One region of the Gelidimonas denitrificans genome, then DNA from elsewhere that is predicted to be linked to it. Evidence: riboswitches for the same ligand, from Rfam matches in the RefSeq annotation. Region 1 holds a riboswitch; the other holds the start of a gene.
What was found. Region 1 has a riboswitch for cobalamin ahead of FKCLFG_RS05960 (CbtB domain-containing protein). Riboswitches for the same ligand answer to the same signal wherever they lie in the genome.

Region 1 (4,150 bases):
TCTGCAGTTAAACGGGAAACACGGCGTAGATGACACCCTCGTCCGCCAACGTGTGCTGCCCCCGCAACGGTAAAACAAGCGTCACTATGAATTTCAGTGACAAACCGCCTCTCAGGACCACTGTGCAACTCGCACGGGAAGGTGAGACGGTTTGGCTTGTCAGCCCGGATACCGGCCAGAATAGGTGGAAGCGCGCGAACCCGCACTTTCGTTGATTCCGGCTTGCGGGGACGCAGGCCGGGGGATTTTTATTTGAAACGACATCATGATTTTCTCCACCCTCCCCAGCCGCACGCCGGCCTGGAAGCCGCTTGCGCTGGCGTCTGCCTTATCTGCCTGCTGCATCGCTCCGGCATCAGCCCAAACCAATAACGATAAAACGCTGGCGCCGGTTATGGTGACGGCTTCACGTTTTGCGAACGATCCTGCATTCAGTCCGATCGGTGCGACAGTTATCACAGCCGACCAAATTCGTGAGGCCGGTGCCGATAATGTCAATGAAGCGATCCGCAAAATAGGCGGCGTGTATGGCCGCCAGAATCTTTTTGGGACGCAGGATTTTTCTCTCGATATGCGTGGCTTCGGCACCACCAGCGATAACAATCTGGTGGTTATGGTTGACGGTGTCCGACTTTCGGAAAGCGAGTTTGGCGGAGCGGTTTTTTCTTCCATTCCTATTGAAACCGTTGAACGCATCGAAATCGTGCGCGGCGGGAGCAGCGTGCTGTATGGAGATGGTGCAACTGGCGGCGTGATCCATATCATCACCAAGCGTCCACAATTGAATGCGACGCATGGTTCCGTGACGGCCGAAATCGGCCAGTTCAACCACAAAGCTGTACGTGCCTCCGTCGCGAAAGGCTGGGATGGATTCTCTCTGGATGCCAACGTCAGCAAGCTGGAGTCCGACAACTACCGCGACAACAATGCGGTGAACCAGGAAAATTTCAGCGGTGGTGCGCAATGGGCGTCAAACGAGGGACGAGTCGGCTTGCGGGTGGATATCGCGCGTCAGGATTCCCGTTTGGCGGGCGGGCTTACTTTGGAGCAATTTGAAAAAAATCCGCGCCAAACCCTTAAGCCGGATGATTTTGCTTCCATCGACACCAACCGCTACACGGCTTTCATCGAGCGCAAATTTGGCGCTTGGGAAGCCGCGGCCGAGTTGTCGCACCGTGAAAGAACCACTAATTTTGGAAGCGGTGGTACACCAAACTTTATTCTCAAGGGAAAGCAGACCCAGTTTTCGCCGCGCATACGTAATGTCACGGCACAAGGCAGCATGACCAACGAACTGGTCGCTGGATTCGATTTCCTAGACTGGAGTCGCGACACAGACTTTGAACATGCCACCCAGAAATCAAAAGCGGTTTACGCGCGTGACGAGATCCGTGTGGGTCCAGCCCGCGTGGCTCTAGGCGCACGCCACGAAATCTTCGACAAGGATTCTGTCGATCCGGCAGGCGGAACCAACTACACCAAATCGCACTCCCTCAATGCTTGGGAACTGCAGGGCAGCTATGACGTCACTTCTATGGTCAACCTTTTCGCCAAGACCGGCAGGAGTTTCCGCGTAGCCAATGTCGATGAAAACGGCTTCACGCCAGTCTTCAATACGCCGCTCGAAGCACAAATCTCGCGCGATCTGGAGCTCGGCGGCAGCATCGGCGACGCCGGTAAAAAAGTTACGGTCAGACTGTTCCAGCATCGTTTGAAAAACGAAATTTTCTTCGATCCGACGGTAGGCTTGTTTGGCGCCAACACCAATCTCGACCCAACCCGTCGCCAAGGAGTGGAAATTGAAGCCAGCACGCGCCTGGCAACCGCTTTCATGCTATCGGCCAACTTGCAACATGTTTCCGCCAAATTTACTGATGGCCCCAATACCGGTCGCGAACTGGTATTGGTGCCGAAAAACACTGCTTCGGTCCGTTTGAGTTGGCTTCCGGGCAATGGCCAGACCGCCAATATCGGCGTGCAGTGGGTGGATGCGCAGCGTTATGGCGGCGATTTCGACAATAGCTGTCCGTCGCATATACCATCTTTTGTGACTCTGGATGGACGATATGCCAAACGCTTCGGCGCATGGGAGTTGGCGATCGCCGGCACCAACCTGACCAACAGGGATTACTTCAGCCAAGCATTCAGTTGCCGTGGCGGGATTTACCCTGATGCCGGCCGCCAGTTGAAGCTTTCTGCGCGCTACGATTTCTGATCGTTTTGATGTTTGTGTTTACCGCTGGAAATACTTGCATTACAGGCCTCATGAACGATGCTGCTTTGACTGAATAGCGCGTTTTAAAGGCTTGTAAGTATCTCCTTCGGCACCTATAATAATTTTCATTGTTTCAGGTATTTTGCAAACAGTCGTTTGCAAAATGAAATGGGAAGTCGGTAAGTTTTCTGATTTAGAGAGCAAATCCGACGCTGCCCCCGCAACGGTAATCGAGTAAAAAGATTTGCAGTAAGCCACTGTGCAATGCATGGGAAGGCGCAAATCTAGGAAAACCCGACTAGGGAATTCCACTCGTAAGCCCGGAGACCAGCCTGAAGCTATCGTAGAGTTTGTATCGCGGAGGGCGATGCAGATGGCTGGCCTTTTGCGCCCTCCGTCTGTCACTTCCTTCTCAACATACAAGCTTGTTCATGCGCTTATGGCGCTGATTCGCTATGCAGATGTCATCCATCTCTGTGCTGATCGCTGCCATGGCTTGGGTGTTTCCCTCAAGAAGGAGTATCAGATGTCTTCAATACCTGGTTTGCTCGATAACGTCGACTCGCAGCCCCGCTCAACTGTCTGGAAAGACAAAGTAATGCCTGTTTTACTTTCCTGCAGCCTTGGACTGGTGCTGCTATATGGCGCGGCTTTCGCCGAGACTTCAGTTTTGCATAATGCCGCGCATGACGCCCGTCATTCCGCAGCTTTTCCTTGTCATTGATTCGCATGTCACTGATGAATATGCCAATACCAATGCCAGGCATCCTCAATATGGCGGCATTCAAGCGCATCGTTACCGCTGCTGCATTGGCAGGAATGCTGGCGGGCTTGACATTGACTGTTGTTCAGAAAATCCAGGTCAGCCCGATCATATCGAAGGCCGAAGTGTATGAAGAAGCTGCGGCTGCGGCCGCAGTATCCGATGCTGCTGTTGCGCCTTCACATGCCGAAAATGCGCATACCCATACGCCTGAGCAAGCGCACGAACACGAACATGCGCCGGATGCGTGGCAGCCTGCCGATGGTATGGAGCGGACGGCGTTTACGGTGCTGGCCAATACCATTCTGGCCGTTGGTTTCGGGCTGCTGCTGGGCGCTGGCCTGTGCTTGCGCAGTGATGCCGGCGGCTGGCGTTCCGGCTTGTTGTGGGGACTGGCTGGCTACGCGGTTTTTTTCGTTGCTCCTTCCTTGGGCTTGCCGCCGGAGGTGCCCGGCACCGAAGCAGCGCCGCTGGCGGATCGGCAGCTATGGTGGCTCGGCACTGCGGTGGTGACGGCCGGCGGATTATCGCTGCTGATTTTTACGCGCAACTGGAAACTCAAACTGTTCGGCGCATTGTTGCTGGCTGTTCCGCATCTGATTGGTGCGCCACAGCCGGAAGTTCACGCAAGCGCAGCGCCCGCCGAACTGGCGCAGGATTTCATCCAGGCCACAACGATTGCGAATGCGGTGTTTTGGCTGGCGCTGGGTGGCTTGATGGGCTTGTTTTACAAGAAGCTCGCAACTATTCAGCACGCAAGAAGTAATCCCTGAAAATCCGTTCATCCCCATCTTCACGGGGATGACGGACTTATATACCAAGAATAGTATATTTTATTACCGCAATAAATATATGCGGTAAACACAATAAAAATAACGATACTCCTTACTTTTATGAAAATAACGCAACTATTCAGCCGGCAAGGCAATTAAGAACGAAATGGTGCGATTTTGTAGGAGCGCACCTGGGCGCGATCAACGGCTGCAGTCTGGCGACTGCTTTCGCGCCCGGGTGCGCTCCTACAAAAAACTGCTTTAGTAATACCAGTCAGCTAACTGCTTCCGTGGTGCAAACCCGGACAACTTTGTAGAAAATTTGATGAGAACTCACACCAGACACGTATTCATGTGCGTCGGGCCGCGCTGTACCGAAGATGGCGTGCAGGCGCAAGC
Region 2 (4,150 bases), 1.0 Mb from region 1:
TCATGCACGCCAGATTAGTAGGATGATGCAACCCATCCGACGCAGTGATCCGTTGTCATCACGCTTTCTTCATGCTTTTCGTGGACCGGATTCAGTAGTTAGACCAAATGCTTTCATGCAACTGCCCTGACAGGCGCGACAATTTTCTTGACAGAGAAAAAGTCGTTTGTCATAATGCAGGGCTTAGTTGTTCTGGCAGTATATTTGGCCTGAATAATGCCGGTTACGACAGTAGCCGCATAAACTAGTGGTGATATAGCTCAGTTGGTTAGAGCACAGCATTCATAATGCTGGGGTCGGTGGTTCAAGTCCACCTATCACTACCAAAGACACCGCAAACCACCGCAAACCACCGCAAGTTTGCATGAAAAGCCCCTAAGAAATCAATCACTTAGGGGTTTTTTTACGCCCGTTGCGCCAAAGTTTGGCAGTTAACAGCCAGATTTTATGCTGGTATTTTTGCGAATACCAACTCGCGCCAGCAAAGTGGATACCAGCAAAATACCCAAATTAGCCACTCCCCTGCCCCTGTGTCAGCAGATGCATGCGTTAATCGTCCAGGATGCCGAATCAAAGGTGAAAGTGTCGTTCGGTTCGCTCCTGATGCTGGCCACGATCTTGCGCACCTGCACATAGTTCACGGGGCCAGTCTGCAACAATTTATGTGCCTGTGTCCTCGACAGCGGCACAAAAACGTTACACGGGCAGCACCCCAGCGGCATCCCGCCTCCACCGGGTTCGGCGCACTTGAACCCGGCTCGGTTAGATTTGAAATCCGTCCAACATACTCAGCGTTACCGAAATTCTGCTTGTCTGCAAAATGCCCGACCCAGCACCGCCATTTTCTCGTTGACGAACAAATTGATCGATTACGCACGATCAGCTTCGATTACGACTAGGCTGAAGCACCGAGTGCCTGCATTATCAGCATCAGCCCGGCCATGCCAGTGGTTCGGTGAAGCTATGACATAAAGCCCAAAAATCAACCAACTCATAATTGAGTCGCTTAAATCGCTGCATGATGCTTTGGTGGGCATAACCAATTTTGGAGGGCCCCTACAGTCTGCCACCATGGACGCGGCACCATGGAGACTCCGGAGTTTCAAAGTGGCCCCTTCTGTCCAGCCCCTCCCACGCCCCATTGATGCACACGATTGTTCTTACAAAAACATTTGGATGGCGAGCTTTGTCGGGGACTTGTCCAAGCTGCCTGTTTTGTAGGCTCGCCAGAAGATCGACGCCGGCATTGGGATTGCGCGCGGATGTGGTTGGCTGTACGCAAGGTTATCCACAGAAAGCGGGCATAAGCCATCTGTTCAAAAACGACCGTTTTTTCAACACTATTTTTTATGACCAAATGTCACAAATATGGCGGTTTGTTGCCATAAAGAATTAATGTCCTGCCTTGACATAATCCTTGCTTCACCTTGATGATGGCGGCTTTCAGGTGCCCGTCGCTGCAAGGCGACAGGAGAATCGGGAAGGCGGTGTGATTCCGCCACGTGCCCAACGCTGTAAGGAGGATGAACCAGGCGAGATGCCACTGGCGTATGCCGGGAAGGCGCCTGGTTCAGATGAATCCGAGTCAGAAGACCGGCCTGAAAAACCATCAAGCTGCACGGCCAGGCAGCGCATCTATTTTCACGCTAGGGGAATGTCATGAAAACAATGCCGGCGCAAGCCATCCAGGATACACACGCCTTTACAGACGAAGCACGTGACGCGGTCTATCACGCCATTTTTTCCCGCCGCGATGTGCGCGGCCAGTTTTTGCCGACGCCGGTTCCCGATGAAGTACTGAGCCGTGTCCTGACCGCCGCCCACTACGCGCCATCGGTCGGCTTCATGCAGCCTTGGAATTTTCTGGTAATCCAGTCGGACCAAGTCAAGCGCCGGGTGCATGATGCCTTTGCCATAGCCCATGCCGAAGCAGCAGAAATGTTCGAGGGAGACAAACGCGACGTCTATCGGACCCTGAAACTGGAAGGGATTCTGGAGTCGCCCGTCGGCATCTGCATCACCTGTGACCGCGAGCGCACCGGTCCAGTGGTAATCGGACGCACCCAAATGAAGACCATGGACCTGTACAGCAGCGTATGTGCGGTACAAAACCTGTGGCTGGCCGCCCGGGCCGAGGGTCTGGGTGTAGGCTGGGTCAGCATTTTCAACCAGGCCGCACTGCAGCAAGCACTGGGAATTCCGAAGCGCATCACACCCATTGCTTATCTGTGCGTCGGCTATGTCAGCCATTTTTATGCCAAACCGGAACTGGAAAGTGCCGGATGGTTACCCCGGCTGCCGATTGAAAACCTAGTCTATTTCAACCAGTGGGGCAATCATGATGACCAGCAAGCCCTGATCGGGCACTTGCGACGCGACCAGGCAGCCGCGCAGGAATAACTGCTGGTTCAGGGGCACTTCCTGCAACACCGTGCGCATTCCGTAGTGGCCCAGCACTTCATACCCGAGCACGAACTGTGCACGTGCAGCGTCGTGCAGACGGTCGGCGATCAGGTACACCACCTGCGTTTTCTGGACGAAGAAACCGGAGGTGCCGGCGCGCATCGTATCGGCCAACTGCGCCTGCGCTGGTGGCGGCAGATCGGCAACCGACTGCACCACATGGATGCCGCCTTTCGGCGCAATCGCTTGCTCGATGGCGGCGGCGCTGCCGCTGCCGCTGCTGGTCCCGTCGCGCGACAGCAGCGGTGGCGCTTTTTCGTCTATACGGGAAGAAGTCTCGTCAAGGCCGCGACGCGTAATCGTAGGCACGGCTTGCGTAGGCAAGACGGGATCGAGAACTCCTCCCTTGTTCAGCGACATCGTTTTTTGCTGTCTATCAGCGCGTACACCCCCGCATTGCGTTCCTAGGCAGTCGCAACTTTGATGGGTACCGCACTGCAATGCGGGCAAATCCCATACAAAGAAAGGCGATGCATCGTCACTTGATAGCCGTTGATGGTTGCCACTTTTTGCTTGCGCGATTCGATGACCTCGTCTTGGAATTCATCCACGCGACCACAAGTCAAACAGATCAGGTGGTCGTGGTGACCACCCTCGTTGAGCTCAAAGATCGCCTTGCCTGAATCGAAGATATTGCGCGAGAGAATTCCAACCATCTCCAGTTGCGACAACACGCGATAGACAGTAGCGAGGCCGACATCGAAACCTTGTTCTACCAGGAGTTGATACACGTCATCGGCACTCAGATGCCGCGATTCGCTAGCGCGGATCACCTCCAGCACCTTTAACCTGGGCAAGGTGGTTTTGAGCCCGGTTTTTCTCAATTCATTACTGTTCATAGTGCCTGCTCTTTTCAGTGCTGTTATTCCATTTTTAAATCAAATATGCACTTTGTCGACTTCGCCTACCGTACCGGCGGTCATCTCACTGTTCACCGCTATGGATTGCTCAATGTATTTGAGGCAACGCGCCAGACTGCTCGCACTCGGTTTCTCAATGAATACACAACGCTTCAATATGAGCGCTCTTCTCCGTGATGACGCGGGTACTGCGCTCCCCGAGTTCGCGCGTCAGCACCCCGTTCTCCTCAATCAGTTCCCCGCAAATCTCTGTGCATCGGCCCGATGCGCGGCACCGACCTGATGCTGCAACATGTGAATATTGCTTAATACCCGCTCCTCCAGCGCCACATCGCAGCACGGATGCGTCAGCGTAGCCCAAAGCGCACCAGCAATCTCATTGCCCTGTTGGCAGCTTGACCACCACTGACCGAGAGCATCCGTAGTTTTTGCTTGTGAGGCAAGGCGCTGAGAATATGCATAGCGACGATCTAACTCGCGCTGCAATCGTTCTGCTATCGGTGTGCGGGATTTGCATTCGGCGATCACACAACAATGCAACGCATAATCGTCTGCCTGGACCTGCTCGCCTAGGGCCTTGTCAACCAGGCGGCGCAATGCGCTGATGGGCAAACATACTCCCACCACAGGGCAGAACGCATGGATGGGCAATTCCCAAAGTCGACGCCGGCGCGATCCCATCGTTAACGGCTGCAACGCTACGGTATCGGCATGCATGGCGATACCTGTGACGGCTTCTGTATTGTGTTTGCACATTGCCTGCCCCTCTTTTTAATGTCGCACGACCTGCGGCATGGCAGACATCAATTCGGCGCCATGCAGGGCAG

Region 2: it holds a riboswitch for cobalamin, as region 1 does, so the genes downstream of both, bluB (5,6-dimethylbenzimidazole synthase) here and FKCLFG_RS05960 (CbtB domain-containing protein) in region 1, are expected to answer to the same signal.

The regions. Positions count from the first base shown of each region.
Region 1 covers NZ_CM146350.1:1,264,385-1,268,534, reverse strand. The annotation lists cobalamin riboswitch at 1-194, shown strand, start outside; gene FKCLFG_RS05965 (TonB-dependent receptor) at 266-2,215, shown strand; cobalamin riboswitch at 2,334-2,565, shown strand; gene FKCLFG_RS05960 (CbtB domain-containing protein) at 2,589-2,939, shown strand; gene FKCLFG_RS05955 (CbtA family protein) at 2,960-3,751, shown strand; gene FKCLFG_RS05950 ((2Fe-2S) ferredoxin domain-containing protein) at 4,077-4,150, shown strand, end outside.
Region 2 covers NZ_CM146350.1:2,279,181-2,283,330, forward strand. The annotation lists tRNA gene FKCLFG_RS10610 (tRNA-Met) at 250-326, shown strand; cobalamin riboswitch at 1,429-1,616, shown strand; gene bluB (5,6-dimethylbenzimidazole synthase) at 1,660-2,400, shown strand; gene FKCLFG_RS10620 (hypothetical protein) at 2,311-2,823, opposite strand; gene fur (ferric iron uptake transcriptional regulator) at 2,868-3,302, opposite strand; gene FKCLFG_RS10630 (hypothetical protein) at 3,555-4,079, opposite strand; gene FKCLFG_RS10635 (hypothetical protein) at 4,095-4,150, opposite strand, start outside.